One region of the Bacillus sp. PK6-16 genome, then DNA from elsewhere that is predicted to be linked to it. Evidence: riboswitches for the same ligand, from Rfam matches in the RefSeq annotation. Region 1 holds a riboswitch; each other region holds the start of a gene.

Region 1 (4,793 bases):
TTTATTGTTATACACTTGTGGCAATAAACCAGGCTCGATATCCGTTTTGAATTTTAGATTTTTCGGATTATCTGCAATATCTTTTGGAGTTGCTTTAACTGGATCTATTCCGTCTTTAATTTTTAAAATACCTTCTTTTTGTAAAATTGCTAAACCACGTCCGTGGTCAGCAACTGAATTACTCATAATAATTGTCGCACCATCTGGAAGCTCTTTTAAACTCTTATACTTTTGAGAGTACACACCAATTGGTTCTAAATGAATCTTTCCTGCTACTTCAAAGTCATACTTTTTATCTTTAATTTCTTTTTCTAAATACGGAATATGCTGGAAGTAGTTTGCATCTAATTCCTTATCCGCTAACGATTTATTTGGTAATACGTAGTCTTGGAATTTTTTAATTTCTAATTCAATTCCTTTTTTCTCAAGTAACGGTTTTGCCTTTTCTAAAATAACAGCGTGCGGTACGTTAGAAGCACCAACAACAAGTTTCTTTTCATCTTTATCTTTCCCGCCACAAGCAGCTAATCCAAAAATTGAAGTTGAAATAAGTGCCGTAAGTAATAATTTTTTCATTTGAAACATCCTCCCGTTTTTCATTATCGTTTATCTATTCGAGTCGTTAAACTATCACCAATCCACTGAATTAAAAATACAACTAGTAATACACAAATTGTCGCAACGATTGTTACATCGTTATTCCCTCTTTGGAATCCTTCTAAGTAAGCAAGTGTTCCAAGGCCACCAGCACCAACAACTCCTGCCATTGCTGTATAGCCTACTAAAGCAATTGTCGTAACCGTAATACCAGATACTAATGCTGGTAACGATTCTGGAATTAACACTTTCAAAATAATTGTGCTTGTTTTTGCTCCCATTGCTTTTGAAGCTTCAATTACACCTTTATCAATTTCGCGAAGTGCGATTTCAACCATTCTCGCGTAGAATGGTGCCGCTCCAATAATTAAAGCCGGCAAAGCTGCACTTGCTCCAAGAATTGTTCCAAGAAGAATCTTTGTGAATGGGATTAATAAAATAATTAAAATGATGAATGGTATAGAACGGAATATATTTACGAATGCTCCAATCACCGTATTAATTGATTTGTTTTCCCATAAATTATCTTTTGCTGTCATGAAGAGTAACAATCCTAAAATGAGTCCTAAAACAAATGTCGCAAGAGCTGCGATTGCCGTCATATATAACGTTTCACCAGTTGCTTCTAACATTTGATTCCAATCAACATTTGTGAGTAACTTATCCATGTGCAATCACCTCCAGCTCTACTTGATCTTGATGAATTCCTTCTATTGCTTGCTGGATCGCTGTTTCCTCACCATTTAAATGAACAACTAAACTACCGTAAGAACCGTTATTCGTTTGTGCGATATTTCCTTGCAAAATGCTAACTTCTATGTCACTGCGTTGCATCAATCGTTGAAGCACTGGTCTTTCTACAGCCTCACCGATAAACTGCAAACGAATTACTTTTCCATCTGGATATTTTTCAATTAAACTTTCAATCGTTTCATTTGTATCTTCAGAATCCGTTAACTGCTGTACAAATCGTTTCGTAATATCTTGCTTCGGATTACGGAATACATCAAGTACTGGACCTGTTTCTACAATCTTTCCTTTCTCCATTACCGCAACACGATTACAAATCTTTCGAATTACGTGCATCTCATGTGTAATGAGTACAATTGTTAAACCAAGGCGCTTATTAATGTCTAATAGTAAATCCAAAATTTGATCTGTCGTTTCCGGATCAAGAGCTGACGTTGCTTCGTCACATAAAAGCACTTGTGGATTGTTAGCTAATGCTCTTGCAATCCCGACGCGTTGCTTTTGTCCCCCGCTCAGCTGAGATGGGTACGCGTCTCCTCTTCCTTCTAATCCAACAAGATGAATTAATTCATCAACACGTTTTCTTCTCTTCTCTTTATCAACACCTGCAATTTCAAGTGGAAACTCTATATTTTCACGTACAGTTCGTGACCAAAGTAAGTTGAAGTGCTGAAAAATCATTCCGATTTCTTGCCTTGCCTTACGAAGTTCACTTCCTGTAATTGCTGATATAACACGATTTGCAATTGTAATTTGGCCAGAAGTCGGTTTCTCTAACTGATTAAACAATCTGATTAAAGAACTTTTCCCAGCGCCGCTATATCCAATAACACCAAATATTTCACCTTTTTCTATTTTTAAATTGGCGTTATCTACAGCAGTGACATCACCGCTTTTCGCCTTATATATTTTCTTTACGTTCTCTAATAGAATCATGATGTTCACCCCTTTTTTAAATAAAAAGCGCAAGCGGATCGTTTAGAACAAGAGGGCGTTTAAATCCCTGACGTAGAGGCGCTTTTTGCCTCATAGGAAGGGATGACACGACCGACTGTTCTAGCCGCTGGAGCTAGATTTCATAAAGATTTTAGGTCGACTCCGCAATTTTTTATTTTTAATGCGTGTAGTCCACTGTTATCATTACTTTTATTATTTGAATGTCCTCCACATTCAAACAATAAAAAAACCTTTCTGCTTTAGAGAAGCAGAAAGGTTTTTATGCGTATATAACAACATTATCCCTCTCTCTCATCTCTCAAAGCATTTGCTTTGCAGGAATTGGCACCATTTCAACATAAGTTGACGGTTGCCGGGCTTCACAGGGCACAGTCCCTCCACCTCTCTTGATAAGAGAAATCAGATTCAATTTTCGTCTGATTTGAAATTTATGAAATTGTCTATATTTTATGACTTGAATTGTATCAATATACACTCACCATGTCAACAGAAATTTTCGCAAAAAATGAAACTTCAGAATTTTAAGCACCTACTGACATCGGTTTACATATATGAAACATCGATTCCACTAATAACATCGTTCGGTACGTTCCCGAATATTGTACACGTCCATCATTCATTAGCATTTGCAATCGTACATTTCCATTCACCAATTGTTCTATATCCTTTTCATCTAAGCAAATGATTTGTTCCGTTCCTCTTTCTTCATGTACCAGCTCTATATAATCTCTTGAAATTTGTAACGAACAACTTTCATCTCCAAAACGAAAATTAACAGTTTTTTCTTCTTGTCTTAAAAGCGGTTCTAAATGATATTGAGCATTAGCGTAATTTACAAATGATTGAAGCAAAGAATATAATCTCACCCTAAATCACATCCTTCATATCACTTTCTATTACATACCATTCCCTCTCACTAAAGAGCAATCCTGTTATTTTCGCTCGACAAATACTGTATCCACCCTGCATCTCGACATATTTCCCAAGAAATATGTCGAGGCGGCAAAAATTTTGCCGCCTACTTTAATTCCGTATATAAATATTCAACCGAATGAAATGCGTATATCTTCTTCATCAGTGTCCCATTTTCAAAAACAAGTAAACAAGGTACACTTTCAATCCCATACTCTTTCGCTAAATGCGGAGCATAATTTAAATCTAACATCCCAATTTTGAGGCCTTCAATTGTCATCTCAACGACTGTTAACATCTTTTTTGCTAATTGGCATGTTCCACACATTGGAGTATATACATATAATACTGTTTTTTCTTCGTTCTCTATTAGGGCTGTAGCTTCGGCTCCTGTCCAATCAATCACTTCTATCATTCCTTACCGTAAATATTCTGTATAAACGTCAATGTCGGCTCCCCATAATACATTTGCTAAGTGTGTAGATGGCGCAGTTGCCACTTCTCGGTACGAGCGATCAATATAGATATGCTCGGCTTGCGGGAATTCTTTTCGAAATTGTTTCCTTAACTTTTCTCCAGCATCATCAGCATCCACTAGCACATACACTTCCTTATCAAAAAACTGATCAACGAGCTCATCCATTTTCGACAAACCAATTGTACCATTTGTACAAACAATTTCCACCGGTTCACGAATAATAGATTCAATCTTTCTTCTATCTGATGTACCTTCTACAATAATGACTTTTTCTACATAAATCATATGTCATCACCCGATCACCATATACTATATAACCTTGAACTTAGTATATAGTATATTCGTTATTTTCATGTTGTTTCCTGTTTATTTTTGCAAAAGAAAAGCGCAAGCGGCTCATTCAGATTGTGAGGGGGATGGAGCTTCTGACGTAAAGGCGCTTTTGGCCTTGCAGGAAGAAGCGAAGCCACCGAACAATCTAGCCGCTGGAGCTAGACAATGAAAAGCGCAAGCGGCTCATTCAGATTGTGAAGACTTATGAAACCTTACCACAAAACAGTTTTTCTCATAATAGCTTATTTATTTACATATAACTTGAATTTCATTATTTCACAAAAAATAAAAAAGGACAGCACAAAGGCTGTCCTTTAGTCGACTATAATTAGTCTTGGTTTGTCATTTCTGCATATTTTTCTGCAGTTAATAACTTCTCAACTTGGCTTGCATCAGAAAGTTCAACTTTAACCATCCATGCACCCTCGTATGGAGATTCGTTAACAAGTTCTGGTTGGTCACTTAATTCTTCGTTTACTGCTACAACTTTACCGCTTACAGGTGCGTATAACTCAGAAACTGTTTTAACAGATTCTACGCTTCCGAATGGCTCGTTAGCTTCGATTGTTGCACCTACTTCAGGAAGTTCAACGAATACGATATCGCCTAGCTCACCTTGTGCAAAGTGAGTGATACCGATAACAACTTCATTACCTTCAGTTTTTACCCATTCGTGTTCTTCAGAGTAACGTAAATTATTTGGAATGCTCATGACTGTACCTCCAGTGAATGTATTAATTATGTAAAAATACCTTATTGGTACTTT
Region 2 (4,793 bases), 890 kb from region 1:
CCCTACAGCAAAAGCGATGCGCCAGCCAGCCATATTGAAAGTTTTTGATAATGTGTAAATTTCAATTCCTATATCTTTCGCACCATCTGCTTGCAAGAAACTAACAGGTTTTTGACCATCAAATCCGATAGCGCCATAAGCAAAATCGTGAACAACTAATATATTATGTTTATTAGCAAAGTGAATGGTTGCATTAAAAAAATCTTTTGATGCAGTAGCACCGGTAGGATTATTTGGATAGTTTAAAAACATTAATTTTGCACGCTCTGCAATAGAGTCATCAATGTTCGTATAATCTGGTAAAAAGTTATTTTCTGCAATAAGCGGCATTGTTTCAAAGTGTGCTTTTGCTAAAGCAACCCCGGATAAATAATCTGGATAACCTGGATCCGGAACGAGAATCGTATCACCGGGATTTGTAAAACAAATCGGTAATTCTACTAGTCCAGCCTTCCCTCCAAACAAAATAGCAACTTCAGTTTTTGGGTTTAATTCCACGCCGTATTCACGTTTATAGAATGTAGCCACGGCTTCCTTTAAGCTTTCATGTCCGCGAAATGGCGGATATTTATGATGAATGGTCTTTTCGGCAGCATCTTGTAAAGCTTTTACGATATGCTGCGGTGTTGGTTGATCTGGATTACCTTGACCTAGATTAATAACATCGTGACCAGCTGCAACGACTTTGTTAACTTTTGCAACAAGTGAAGCGAAAAATTGTGTTGGCAATGATGTTACTATCTCAGAAGGTTGAAATAATTTCATACTTTCCACCTCTTTTGAAAGTTGTTACAATTCTAGTGACAAATGATATAATCTTTCCAGTATTTTGTAAAGAGAAAAATAAGAATGGGGCTGAAAAAATGAAAGTCGCATGTATTCAAATGGATATTGTTTTTGGAGATGTAGAAAAAAATATTGAGAATGCTAAAAATAAAATAAGTGAAGCTATGAAGGAAAGGCCAGATGTTATCGTCTTACCAGAACTATGGACAACAGGATATGATTTAACGAGACTTTCTGAAATTGCAGATAGGGATGGAGTGGAAACGAAAGAAAAGTTAATAGAATGGGCGAAGCAATATGATGTACATATTGTTGGTGGGTCCATAGCAAAGCAAACAGAGCAAGGCGTTACAAATACGATGTATGTTGTAAATAATGAAGGACAGTTAGTCAACGAATATAGTAAAGTACATTTATTTCAGCTTATGGATGAACATAAATATTTAATAGCTGGTAATGGTACGGGCGAATTTAAGCTAGATGATGTTGAATGCGCTGGAACAATTTGTTATGATATTCGTTTTCCAGAGTGGATGCGTGTTCATACTGCTAAAGGGGCAAAAGTATTATTTGTTGTAGCAGAATGGCCATTAGTTCGTTTAGCACATTGGCGTTTGCTATTGCAAGCAAGAGCAGTTGAAAATCAGTGTTATGTTGTTGCGTGTAATAGAGCAGGAAAGGATCCGAATAATGTGTTTGCAGGTCATTCTTTAATTGTGGATCCTTGGGGTGAAGTTGTAGTAGAGGCGAATGAAGAGGAATCAATTTTATTTGGAGAGCTTGTATTCGAGAAAATTAGAGAAGTACGAAAAGGAATTCCAGTTTTTGCGGATCGTCGTCCAGAATTATACAAATAAAATGTTGACAAGTGATTTTTATTCTTGGTATAGTCATCAACATAAAGTTAAAAATTCAAAAAATTATACAACTCTTATCAAGAGCAGGTGGAGGGATTTGGCCCGATGAAGCCCAGCAACCGACCGTAATACCATTGTGAAATGGGGCGTTTATTACGCCAAAAGGCACGGTGCTAATTCCAGCAGAAAGTAAAACTTTCTGGCAGATAAGAGGGGAGAAGATAAACTTCAAACCTCTTTCTTAGTGGAAAGAGGTTTTTCTGTGTTAGAAAAACCTCTGAATTTAAAAAGGGGGAGAAGACGATGGGATATTATTCATTAACAGAAATAACAGCTGTACAATATGCGAAAGGTCATGGTTATTTTGAAGAGAAGGCAAATGTCATTTGTCATGAAATTGGAGATGGAAACTTAAATTACGTGTTCAAATTAGATGATGGAGAGAAATCCATTATAATAAAACAAGCACTGCCTTATGCTAAAGTAGTTGGTGAAAGCTGGCCATTGTCTATAAAAAGAGCAACGATTGAAAGCAAGGCATTACAAATTTTTGCGCAGTATGTACCGGATTATGTTCCAGTAGTGTACAGTCATGATGAAGAGTTAGCGATAACGGTAATAGAAGACTTATCAAGACTAACAATTACAAGAAAAGGATTAATAGACGGAGAAGAATATCCGCTTTTATCCCAGCATATTGGTCGTTTTCTAGCACATGTTTTATTTTACACTTCAGATTTTGGTTTACAGTCAGAAGAGAAGAGGATACTAGAAGGTACCTTTGTAAATCCGGACCTATGTAAAATTACAGAGGATTTAGTGTTTACAGATCCTTTTGGGCATTATGATACAAATGATTATGAGCCAGATTTACAGCTCGTGGTTGATGAACTTTGGAGTGATAAAACTTTAAAACTAAAAGTAGCACAATATAAATATAAGTTCTTAACAAGAAAAGAAACTCTTATTCATGGTGATTTACATACTGGTAGTATTTTTTCGTCACCTTCTGAAACGAAAGTGATTGATCCAGAATTTGCGACATATGGCCCATTTGGATTTGATATAGGTCAATTTATTGCAAATCTATTATTAAATGCTTTATCTAGAGAAGAAGAAAAGAGAAGTGTACTATTTTTTCATATAGAAAAGACGTGGAGTCATTTTGTAGAGACTTTTACAAAGTTATGGATTGGAGAAGGTGTAGAAGCATATACGAAAGAAAAACAATGGTTACCAATTATTTTGCAAAATATCTTTACTGATGCTGTTGGATTTGCCGGATGTGAACTAATTCGTAGAACAATTGGTTTAGCTCATGTAGCAGATTTAGATGAAATAGAAAATAAAGAAACAAGAATTCAAGCTAAGAAACAAGCGCTATCCTTAGGAAAAGAACTAATAAAATATGAATCTAAAAGTGCTGATATTCAACTGTTTCGAACATTATTTCAACAGACAGTTTCAAGGGGTGTAAAAGCATGAGTATAATTGTTACTGTTCCGAGATCTGTAAGTTGGAAAGGTGATGCAATTGCAGTATTAAATCAAACGAAATTGCCACATAGCACAGAATACAAAACATTAACGACTATTGAAGGGGTTTGGAAAAGTATCATAATGTTAGAAGTACGCGGAGCGCCTGCAATTGGAATTGTAGCTGCATTTGGCTTGGCGCTTGCAGCGAAAAAATATAATACTTTACATATCGAAGAATTTCAAAAGAAGTTTAATAGAGACTGTAACTATTTAGGGACATCACGCCCAACGGCAGTAAATTTATTTTGGGCAATTGATCGTATGAGAGAATCTATTCGAGAGATTACTACAATAAAAGAAGCACAAAAAATATTAGAAGAAGAAGCGCTTTGCATTCAACAGGAAGATGAAGAGGTGTGTCGAAATATTGGGGAATATGCGTTAACATGTTTTAAAGATGGCGATAATATTTTAACAATCTGTAACGCTGGAAGTATCGCAACTGCCAGATATGGAACTGCATTAGCTCCCTTTTATATTGGAAAAGAGAAAGGTGTGCGTTTACATGCATATGCGTGTGAAACGAGACCAGTTTTACAAGGTGGTCGCTTAACGACGTGGGAATTGAAGCAAGCAAATATTGATGTGACCCTTATAACAGATAATACTGCAGCTCATGCTATTCAAACGAAAGAAATAAACGCAATTATTGTGGGGGCGGATCGAATTGTCGCAAATGGAGATACAGCCAATAAAATAGGGACAATGAATTTAGCTATTTTAGCAAAGTACTTTAATATCCCATTTTACGTTGCTGCGCCACTGTCAACATTTGATGTTACGAAAGAAACTGGAGCCGAAATTATTATTGAAGAAAGAGATGAAACAGAAGTTACGAAAATCTTTGGAAAACAAGTAGCACCAATTGGAACGGATGTTTATAATCCAGCATTTGACATAACGCCGAATGAATTAATTACAGGAATTATTACTGAGAAAGGTATTATACGCGGGGACTATAAACGAGAAATTGCATCATTATTTGAAAAACAAGCTAATACATAATAGCTTGTTTTTTTATGCCTAAATGCAGTGTTTTCTCTTACTTATATAATGAAAGGAGGGGAAGAGGGTGGAAGAGTGGATCAAGATGATAGGTAATGTAGGGTTTCCGATTGTTGTAACATTATATTTACTCCACCGTATTGAAAGTAAATTAGAGGGGGTAATTGTTGCAATTGAGAAGCTCCCGCGGCAATTACTAAAGTACGAAGATCCTCGGGATAAAAAATAAAGTTTGCTCTTCTTGAGCAAACTTTATTTTTATTGAGCGGTATAACCACCATCGATAACGACAGCTTGACCAGTTATACCTTTAGCTTTTTCACTCGCTAAAAACATCGCATAATCTGCAATTTCTTGTACTTGTAATAAGCGCTTTTGTGGAACGAGTGGATAAATAACATCTTCTAAAACATTTTCAAGTGGTACATTTCGTGTAGTAGCTAAGTCTTGTAGTTGATTACGTACAAGGGGGGTATCAACATAACCAGGGCAAAGGGCATTAACAGTAATACCATGCGTAGCACCTTCTAAAGCGGCAACTTTTGTTAATCCAATTACGCCATGTTTTGCACTATTGTAGGCAGCTTTTCCAGCAAACCCGACAAGG
Region 3 (4,793 bases), 680 kb from region 1:
TTGCAATCAACGGTATCGGTATTATTATTGCTAGTCAGGTTACGGGTCGTTTAGCGGGGAAAGTGAATGAGAAGACATTATTTGTCTCTGGTATCATTATTGCAGCTGTTGGTGGTTTATCTTTACTACTGACAATCTTACTAGGAATAGGGTTAATTGGTGTTTTATGCTCGTTATTCCTTGTCGTATCAAGTGTTGGGGTTGTCTCAACAACTGGGTTCTCATTAGCGATGAGAAATCAAAAACAAGCTGCAGGAACAGCATCAGCTTTATTAGGTTTATTACAGTTCATTTCAGGAGCACTTGTTGCACCGCTAGTAGGTATTGGTGGAAGTAATACAGCATTACCGATGGGTGTTGTAATAGCTCTTTGTGAAGTTGGTGCGGTACTATGCTATTTATTTATGGCTAGAAGAAGTGAAAAGCAGTTTGAACTGCAAGCAAGACAAAATTTAGAGGCTTAACAAAAAAGAACTGATTCAAAGGGAATATTTGAATCAGTTCTTTTTTCATTTCTTTGAAATACCTCATATAGTTTTGTAAGGTGCTGTAGTAAAGCAGTGCAAAAGTTATTTGTATAAAGTGACGATACTGTGACAAACATGTTGGTATATATATTACGATGTCGTCTTAAGTGTAAAAAGTAGGGCGTTCTCGGTATAATAACAAGTGGAGATAAAAGAAACTATAATGAGTAGTAGCTGTAGATAAAAGGAGAAGAAGAGATGAAGAAGGTTTTGGGTATTGCTGTAATGGGAAGTATGATCCTTCTAGCAGGATGTAATGGAAATAAGGATACGAAAGAACCGAAAGAAAAGGTAGAGCAATCTACAGAACAAACAGAAGAAATGAAAGAATACCGTGCAGTACATGAAAAATACGATTTGAAAATGAATAAAGAAATTAATAACGCACTGCAGTTATTTGAAGTGGCAAAAGAAAAGGGCGGTAAGGAAATAACGACTGCTACATATAAAGAAGATGTGCAAAAGGTAACAACGAGCATGTTAGAAGATATTGATCATATACGAAAAGAAATTCGTGTTCCGAAGTCGAAAGAGCAAGAACATGAGGTATATGTCGGTTTCTTGAATGAATCGGAACAAGCAATGAAAAAATTACAGAAGTTAGCGAAAGAAGAAGATTCATCGTTGATTCGTGATATAGAAATTAATTTTGCAACAGCATCGACATACTATAAACGTTTTCAAGCAGAAACGAAAAAATAACCTTGCCTATGCAAGGTTATTTTTTCTTCTTACCATCTCCGTCTTCATCCTCGGATACTAATACCTTCTGTTCTTCGTGAAATTCGGAAATAGTTTGCCCGGTAATATTATCGAAAGGAGTATAAAAAGAAGTAATACGTTTCTTTTTAATAAAGAGTTTATAGAAGCCGATGATGACAAGTATAACGATTGTTAAGGGTAATCCTATAGTAGCAAGAAGTAAGGGGTCCATCTTATAACTCCTTTAATATCATTTCTTTTTATTATAAGCCGAAAACTGTAATTTCGATAAAAGAATTAAAAACTGACTTTTCTAAATTTATCCAATTAGATTGACTTTTCAATTTTTCAGAATTATAATTCGAGATATACAATTTGAACTAAATAATAATATAGCAATTTACTTATCCAGAGAGGTAGAGGGACTGGCCCTATGACACCTCAGCAACGGGTTCTGTAATAAGAACACCGTGCTAATTCCAGCAAGCAAGTCTTGAAAGATAAGTGATGGGCCTTTGTTTGTTAAGCCTTGATCTTATTTTTTAAGATCAAGGCTTTTTGTATTCTAAAAAGAGAAAAGGGAGTAATGGAAAAGTACATTCATAAAACAAAGTAAAAACATGTATTTAGGGGGTTATTGAAGTGTATGTAATTAAAAAATTATCGGTTATGGTGTTCACACTATGGGTTATTACGACAGTGACATTTCTAATTATGCATATTATTCCGGGGGATCCATTTTCATCAGATGCAAAAATCTTTCCTGAAGAAGTGATCCAAAACATGAGAGCGAAGTATCACCTTGATGAACCGTTATGGAATCAATATATTGCTTATTTAGACGGTGTAGTTCATTTTGATTTTGGCGAATCTGTTCAATCAACCGGGCAAGGTGTATCAGAAATTATAACAACTGGCTTTGGTCCATCAGCAATTATTGGTCTACAAGCACTTGTTATTTCATTGTTGGTAGGAATTGCGGCAGGGACATTTGCTGCTCTATATCATGGGAGAGTAATTGACTATAGTGTGAGTTTGCTCGCAATTCTAGGTATTTCTATTCCAAGTTTTATTTTAGCACCACTATTTATACAAGTATTCGCTATCCAATTTGAGCTTTTACCAGTAGCCTCTTGGGGAACATTCGAACATACAGTATTGCCATCCTTTGCATTAGCGTTAGGGCCAATCGCAGTTATTACAAGGTTTGTTCGTTCTAATATGATCGAAGTACTGCAGAGTGATTATATTAAGCTAGCAAGAGCAAAAGGCATACCAATTAAGAAGATTATTATAAGACATGCTCTTCGAAATGCGATTGTTCCAGTACTTACATTTGTGGGACCGTTAATGGCTGGACTTTTAACAGGGACTTTCGTTATTGAAAAAATCTTTTCAATTCCTGGCCTAGGAAAATATTTTGTAGATAGTATTTTTAACCGAGACTATCCGGTGATTATGGGAACAACGATTTTTTATAGTGCATTATTAATTGCTTGTATTTTCATTACAGATATTATTCACCGTATTGTTGATCCACGTATTCGTTCTATTACATAAGGAGGGGGGATATTAAAATGGGAGCTTATGAAATTAATGACCAGTTATTAACAAATGAAGAGAAAAAAGAATTAACGATAAATAAAAATCAGCAAACGATTAGCAGAAAGAAAGAAGTGTTTCGTAAGTTTATATCGAATCCAATCGCAGTTTTAGGAACAGTGACGTTATTGCTAATTATTGTTTTCTCGCTTATTGGCGAAAGTTTAACGCCATTTACTGCGAGTGAACAAGTAAAAGAGGCAACAAATTTACCGCCGAGTAGTGAACATTGGTTTGGAACAGATGATTTAGGGAGAGATATTTGGGCACGTACTTGGGCTGGTGGGAAGATTTCACTAACAGTGGGATTAGTAGCAGCTGCCCTCGATATAGGGCTTGGTGTACTGATTGGTGGATTTAGTGGATACGTGAGAGGGCGTAATCGCCTTGGAACGTTAATTGATGAGTGGATTATAAGAGGAATTGAAGTATTATACGGCATCCCATATTTATTAATTGTTATTTTACTATTAATTGTTATGAAACCAGGTCTTTTCACCATTATTATCGCCCTTGCATTAACGGGATGGATTGGAATGGCTCGTCTCATTCGAGCACAAGTATTGTCTTTAAAACAACGAGAGTTTGTTATTGCAGCAGAGCGATTAGGTACATCACATATGAAAATTATATATGGGCATTTAATTCCGAATTTAACAGGCATTATTATCGTCAATTTATCATTTACAATTCCGGCAGCTATTTTTTCAGAATCATTTTTAAGCTTTATAGGACTTGGGGTACAATCACCAGCGGCAAGTTGGGGGACGATGACGAATGACGCACTCGGGACATTATTGAGCGGAGAATGGTGGCAACTATTTTTCCCAGCAATCATGATTGCACTCATTATGTTCGCATTTAATGCAATTGGTGATGGTTTGCAAGATGCAATTGATCCAAAAATCGTAAAACGGAATCGAAAGGAGAAAAAACATGGGACAGCTCTTATCTTTAGAAAACGTAACGTTAGCCGTTGAAAAAGAGAATAGTAAGCAAGCAATTGTGAAACATGTTTCCTTTTCTATTAACGAAGGTGAAATAGTTGCACTTGTAGGAGAAAGTGGTTCAGGAAAAAGTGTTACAGCACAATCCATTATTGGCTTGAATCAAGAATCCATTCATATCGATGATGGAAATATAGCTTTCCAAGCAAAGGAATTAACGAATTTACAAGAGTCAGAATGGAATCAAATTCGCGGAAAAGATATTTCTTTTATATTTCAAGATCCGCTTTCATCTTTAAACCCAACGATGAAGGTAGGCAAACAAATTACAGAAGTAATTTTGCAACATGGGAACAAATCGAAAAGAGAAGCAAAGGAAATTGCGATTAACTTGTTAACAGATTTAGGGATACATGAAGCAGAGAAACGCTTTGAACAGTACCCACATCAATTAAGCGGAGGTATGAGGCAGCGTATTTGTTTAGCAATTGCGTTTGCTTGTCACCCAAAGCTTGTAATTGCAGATGAGCCGACAACAGCGTTAGATGTAACGATTCAGAAACAAATTATGGGGCTATTAAAAGAAAGAAAAGAAAAACAAAATACGAGTATTTTATTAATTACACATGATTTGGCACTTGTACGTGAAGTTGCTGATCGAGTAGTTGTTATGTACGGGGGACGTGTCGTTGAAAAAGGAACGATACAGGAGGTAATAGGTTCTCCTAAACATCCATATACGAAAAGTTTATTACAAGCAATTCCGAATATGGATGATTCTGAAAAGGTATTACGTGCTATAGAAGGAACGACACCTTCCATTGAAACATTAAATAGCTTTGGTTGTCCTTTTGTAAATCGTTGTCCAGTAGCGATAAAAGAATGTATTCATCGTTTCCCAGAGAGAACAACGTATTCTAAGGAGCATAGTTCACATTGCTGGCAGCATGTTCTGGAGCATAATAAAGCGAAATCAAAAGAGAAGGTGAATGCCTCATGACGACAGATTTAATTA
Region 4 (4,793 bases), 820 kb from region 1:
CGTTTCGTAAGCTTCACGGGATCTCGTGATGTAGGTATCCGCATCTATGAGCGTGCAGCGAAAGTAAACCCAGGACAAATTTGGTTAAAACGCGTTATCGCTGAAATGGGCGGTAAAGATACAATCGTTGTTGATAAAGAAGCAGATCTTGAATTAGCAGCTAAGTCTATCGTTGCATCAGCATTCGGATTCTCAGGACAAAAATGTTCTGCATGTTCTCGTGCAGTAATCCATGAAGATGTATATGATCATGTATTAAATCGTGCTGTTGAATTAACAAAAGAATTAACAGTTGCTAACCCAGCAGTATTAGGTACAAACATGGGTCCTGTTAATGACCAAGCTGCATTCGATAAAGTAATGAGCTATGTTGCAATTGGTAAAGAAGAAGGTAGAATCTTAGCAGGTGGCGAAGGAGACGATTCTAAAGGCTGGTTCATCCAACCAACAATCGTTGCTGACGTTGCAGAAGATGCTCGCTTAATGAAAGAAGAAATCTTCGGACCAGTAGTAGCATTCTGTAAAGCGAAAGACTTCGATCATGCACTTGCAATTGCAAATAATACGGAATACGGTTTAACAGGTGCTGTTATTACTAACAACCGTGACCATATTGAAAAAGCACGCGAAGACTTCCACGTTGGTAACTTATACTTCAACCGTGGATGTACTGGTGCAATCGTAGGTTACCAACCATTCGGTGGCTTTAACATGTCTGGTACAGACTCTAAAGCTGGTGGACCTGATTACTTAGCACTTCACATGCAAGCAAAAACTACTTCTGAAACTTTATAAGAAATAGTAGAGGAGCTCTTCACAGAATGTGAAGAGCTCCTTTTAAAATTGAAATCCTATATACTACCATCGTTCGAAGGGAATGAGCTAAAACCTATTAATAGCGGGATAAACATGTGAACAGAGATAAAATGATGAGAAAAGTTGACTTATTAGTCATATTTTTTAGTATTCATTTTGAGAATTTCCTGTATAATACAATTTGAAAGAAAATCTATGGTTCGACAAGGAACACTCCTTTCGGTTTTGCTCACTGAAAGGAGTGTTTTTTATGTAGCTAAAAATTCTTGCGTGCTTATTACATTTGCATATACGCCATTTAAGCTAGCTAAAATTGTATTGTGAATGTAAACAGCTGGTATAGTAGCGTTCTTAAAAGAAAGGTCTTTTGTAGCACAAGCATCATGTATAACGGTACATTGAAAGCCAAAATCGAATGCAGCCCTTACTGTAGCATCGATACACATATGAGTCATCATCCCACATACAACGACATGTTCAATATTTAAACGTTTTAATTGCTCTAGAAGATTAGTTTCTCGGAAGCTATTTGGATAATGTTTGACTATAACTGTTTCTTCTCTAAGTGGACGTACGCTTTCGTGAATATGTACACCTTCTGTATTAGGTAGGAAAAAAGTAGCGTCATCTTTTATAGCTACGTGTTGGATATGAAGAATAGGTTCGCTGTTTGTTCTAAAGTGTTGTAATAACTGATTAGCATATTCGCTTGCTTCTACTGGATTACGCAATTCCATCTTTCCATTTGGAAAATAATCGTTTTGAATATCGACGAGTAAAAGAGCTGTTTTCATATATTTATCTTCCTCCGAGTTTCATATTCAAATAAATTTATTCAATTCGTAGAGAGGATTCTCCTGTTTAAAAATATGAGGAAGAAGAATTTTAAATAACCTTGAAAGTTACTATTTTCTCATGAAGTTTCATCTGAAAATTTTAATAAAGGAATAATTAATATTTTTCTAAAAAATGTATTGACTCTTATTATTCTGAGTTCTATAATGAGAATTAATTAAACGACAATTAAATCGATACATTCTTATCCAGAGAGGTGGAGGGACTGGCCCTACGATACCTCAGCAACGGGTTTTTTTAATACCGTGCTAACTCCAGCAAGCCATATAAAGGCTTGGAAGATGAGAAGATGTGAACGAGTACATATAAGTGCTCTCCTTCTTATCTTTATGGTTGATAAGAAGGAGAGCACTTTTTATTTTACCTCGAAAGCTCTACTTCAAGTTTTTACAGCATATAGGAGGGGGAAAAATGATTTCTTTTAACAATGTAAGTAAAGTGTATGAATCAGCTGGGCAATCTGTTCATGCGGTGAAGGATGTAACATTATCAGTTGAGAAAGGCGAAATTTTTGGCATTATCGGTTTTAGTGGCGCTGGAAAGAGTACGTTATTACGCTTAGTAAATATGTTAGAGAGACCGACGGCAGGAACGATTTCAATAGATGATAAAGACATTACATCATTATCGACGAAAGAATTACGTAAACTGAGACAAAGAATTGGAATGATTTTTCAAAGTTTTAATTTATTTAATTCAAGAACAGTATTTGGAAATATTGCTTATCCATTAAAGTTAGCGAAAGTGCCAAAGAATGAGATAAAAGAAAGAGTAAATGAACTGCTGAAGTTTGTAGGGTTAGAAGATAAAGCAAACTATTACCCAGAGCAGCTATCAGGTGGACAAAAGCAGCGTGTGGGCATTGCTAGAGCACTTGCGACATCGCCAGATATTCTTATATGTGATGAGGCAACATCGGCCTTAGATCCAGAAACGACGACAGAAATTCTAAACTTATTAAAGAAAGTAAATCGAGAATACAATTTAACAATTCTTCTTATTACACATGAAATGCATGTTGTGAAAGAAATTTGTCACCGTGTAGCTGTAATGGAGAAGGGAAAAGTTATTGAAGAAGGAAAACTGTTCGATGTTTTCACACAACCAAAAACAAAGACGACTCAAAACTTTGTACGTTCTGTTATTAATGATCATTTACCAGAAAGTGTTCTAGCGAAAATTCAAAATGGTGGTCAAATTTATCGTCTAACATTTACTGGTGAGGAGACAGGACAGCCGGTACTATCATATATCGCAAAAAACTATAACGTCGATGTAAATGTACTGTACGGAAATATTATTGAACTTCAAAATGTGCTATTTGGAAATCTTCTTGTAGAGTTGCAAGGTGAGCAGAGGGAAATTCAAAAAGCATTACAACATCTAAGACTGCAAGTGCAGCTGAAGGAGGTAGAAGCTCATGCGAGTTGATTGGAGTATATTTTGGCCGCGCATACTAGATGCGACGGGGGATACCCTCTTAATGGTAATTGTAACCCTTATATTTGCTACAATTCTTGGTATACCGCTAGGTTTACTTTTATATGTAACGAGAAAAGGAAACTTTTTAGAAAATAAATGGGTCTTTTCTATTCTTAACATCATAATTAATACAATTCGTCCGGTACCATTCATTATCTTTTTAGTAGCGTTAAGTCCACTAACGAGAAGTGTTATCGGAACGACGATTGGAACAGCAGCAGCAATTTTCCCGATGACGTTAGTCGCATCAATTGGTATTGCTAGAATGGTTGAAACAAACCTTGTTTCCGTTCCGAAAGGAGTAATTGAAGCAGCGCAAGCAATGGGCGCCTCGCCAATTAGAATTGTTTTTGAAATCCTTGTACCAGAAGCGTTAGCACCATTAATCTTAGGTGTCACATTTATGACAGTTGGTTTAATTGAATTTTCTGCAGTTGCTGGGCTTGTCGGTGGTGGCGGTCTTGGTGATTTAGCAATGACATATGGTTATCAACGTTTTGATACATCAGTTATGTTCGTAACGGTCGTGTTACTTATTATTCTCGTACAGATAGCTCAAAATTTAGGAAATTACTTTGCGAAAGTCTTGTTACGCAGATCATAAAAAGGAAGAGAGGAAAAGAAAATGAAGAAAATTTTAGCATTTGCATTATCAGCGATTGTAGGGATTTCGGCGTTAAGTGGCTGCTCGGATGCAGGAGCAAAAGAAAAAACAGTTCGCATTGGTGTAACTGGAACGGATGGAAACGCTTGGGAAATTGTAAAGGGAAAAGCTGAAAAAGAAGGGATTAAAGTTAAACTGATTGAGTTCTCTGATTACACAACGCCAAATAAAGCGTTAGCTGATGGAGATATTGAACTAAACTCATTCCAGCATATTGCATTCTTAGAGCAATTTAAAAAGGAACATAAGTTAGATATTACAGCTGTTGGTACAACACAAATTGCACCAATGGGTTTATACTCTGAAAAATATAAGAAATCAAATGAAATCCCAGATGGTTCAGAAATTGCAATTCCAAACGATCCAACGAACCAAGCACGTGCATTAAAACTTCTTGATGCAGCTGGATTATTAAAGCTGAAAAAGGATTTTGGTCTATTTGGAGATCCAAGTGGTATTGCTGAAAATCCGAAGAAATTAAAAATTACACCGGTTATCGCACAGCAAACACCTCGTGTGTTAAAAGATGTAGCGGCATCAGTTATTAATAACGGTGTTGCTGGTCAAGCTGGATTAGATCCAGCGAAGGATCCTATTTTCTTAGAAGATCCAAAGAATGAAAATGCGAAGCCTTATATTAATATTTTCGCAGCTCGTACGAAAGATAAAGATGATCCAACACTGAAAAAAGTAATTGAATTATACCATTCAAAAGAAGTAACAGATGCAATTAAGAAAGAAACAAATGATGGTTCAATTTCAGTAGATCTTTCACTTGAGGAGCTTGAAAAAATCGTAAAATAATTATTGGGTTTAATGGACTAACAGAAGGAACCCCTCCGCTGTTAGTTCGTTCAACATATAAACTTAACAAACAAACCCTAATTCTGTACCTTCCAATTTTGTATAACGTAGAATCCAATGTTTGTTAAGTAGAGTAATGGACCAGGAGTTTTCCTGGTCTTTTTTTATAAAT

The links. A riboswitch is a leader RNA that binds a small molecule or an ion and turns the genes downstream of it on or off. The one in region 1 is predicted to bind S-adenosylmethionine.
Region 2: it holds a riboswitch for S-adenosylmethionine, as region 1 does, so the genes downstream of both, mtnK (S-methyl-5-thioribose kinase) here and M1D66_RS02410 (methionine ABC transporter ATP-binding protein) in region 1, are expected to answer to the same signal.
Region 3: it holds a riboswitch for S-adenosylmethionine, as region 1 does, so the genes downstream of both, M1D66_RS26225 (ABC transporter permease) here and M1D66_RS02410 (methionine ABC transporter ATP-binding protein) in region 1, are expected to answer to the same signal.
Region 4: it holds a riboswitch for S-adenosylmethionine, as region 1 does, so the genes downstream of both, M1D66_RS25495 (methionine ABC transporter ATP-binding protein) here and M1D66_RS02410 (methionine ABC transporter ATP-binding protein) in region 1, are expected to answer to the same signal.

The regions. Positions count from the first base shown of each region.
Region 1 covers NZ_CP096511.1:497,174-501,966, reverse strand. Annotated here, with positions in the region: gene metQ (methionine ABC transporter substrate-binding lipoprotein MetQ) at 1-576, opposite strand, end outside; gene M1D66_RS02415 (methionine ABC transporter permease) at 600-1,265, opposite strand; gene M1D66_RS02410 (methionine ABC transporter ATP-binding protein) at 1,258-2,283, opposite strand; SAM riboswitch class I at 2,593-2,700, opposite strand; gene M1D66_RS02405 (hypothetical protein) at 2,826-3,170, opposite strand; gene M1D66_RS02400 (thioredoxin family protein) at 3,323-3,631, opposite strand; gene M1D66_RS02395 (toprim domain-containing protein) at 3,635-3,979, opposite strand; gene gcvH (glycine cleavage system protein GcvH) at 4,356-4,739, opposite strand; gene M1D66_RS02385 (arsenate reductase family protein) at 4,781-4,793, opposite strand, start outside.
Region 2 covers NZ_CP096511.1:1,382,800-1,387,592, forward strand. Annotated here, with positions in the region: gene M1D66_RS07265 (pyridoxal phosphate-dependent aminotransferase) at 1-765, opposite strand, end outside; gene M1D66_RS07270 (carbon-nitrogen family hydrolase) at 780-1,643, shown strand; SAM riboswitch class I at 1,715-1,856, shown strand; gene mtnK (S-methyl-5-thioribose kinase) at 1,947-3,128, shown strand; gene mtnA (S-methyl-5-thioribose-1-phosphate isomerase) at 3,125-4,186, shown strand; gene M1D66_RS07285 (YvrJ family protein) at 4,254-4,415, shown strand; gene M1D66_RS07290 (3-hydroxybutyrate dehydrogenase) at 4,445-4,793, opposite strand, start outside.
Region 3 covers NZ_CP096511.1:5,115,543-5,120,335, reverse strand. Annotated here, with positions in the region: gene M1D66_RS26240 (multidrug effflux MFS transporter) at 1-464, shown strand, start outside; gene M1D66_RS26235 (hypothetical protein) at 726-1,229, shown strand; gene M1D66_RS26230 (DUF3951 domain-containing protein) at 1,246-1,461, opposite strand; SAM riboswitch class I at 1,631-1,736, shown strand; gene M1D66_RS26225 (ABC transporter permease) at 1,872-2,789, shown strand; gene M1D66_RS26220 (ABC transporter permease) at 2,807-3,811, shown strand; gene M1D66_RS26215 (ABC transporter ATP-binding protein) at 3,768-4,778, shown strand; gene M1D66_RS26210 (ABC transporter ATP-binding protein) at 4,775-4,793, shown strand, end outside.
Region 4 covers NZ_CP096511.1:4,971,711-4,976,503, reverse strand. Annotated here, with positions in the region: gene pruA (L-glutamate gamma-semialdehyde dehydrogenase) at 1-795, shown strand, start outside; partial or broken gene M1D66_RS25500 (cysteine hydrolase family protein) at 1,046-1,610, opposite strand; SAM riboswitch class I at 1,853-1,959, shown strand; gene M1D66_RS25495 (methionine ABC transporter ATP-binding protein) at 2,083-3,102, shown strand; gene M1D66_RS25490 (methionine ABC transporter permease) at 3,092-3,757, shown strand; gene M1D66_RS25485 (MetQ/NlpA family ABC transporter substrate-binding protein) at 3,779-4,621, shown strand; gene M1D66_RS25480 (HXXEE domain-containing protein) at 4,786-4,793, opposite strand, start outside.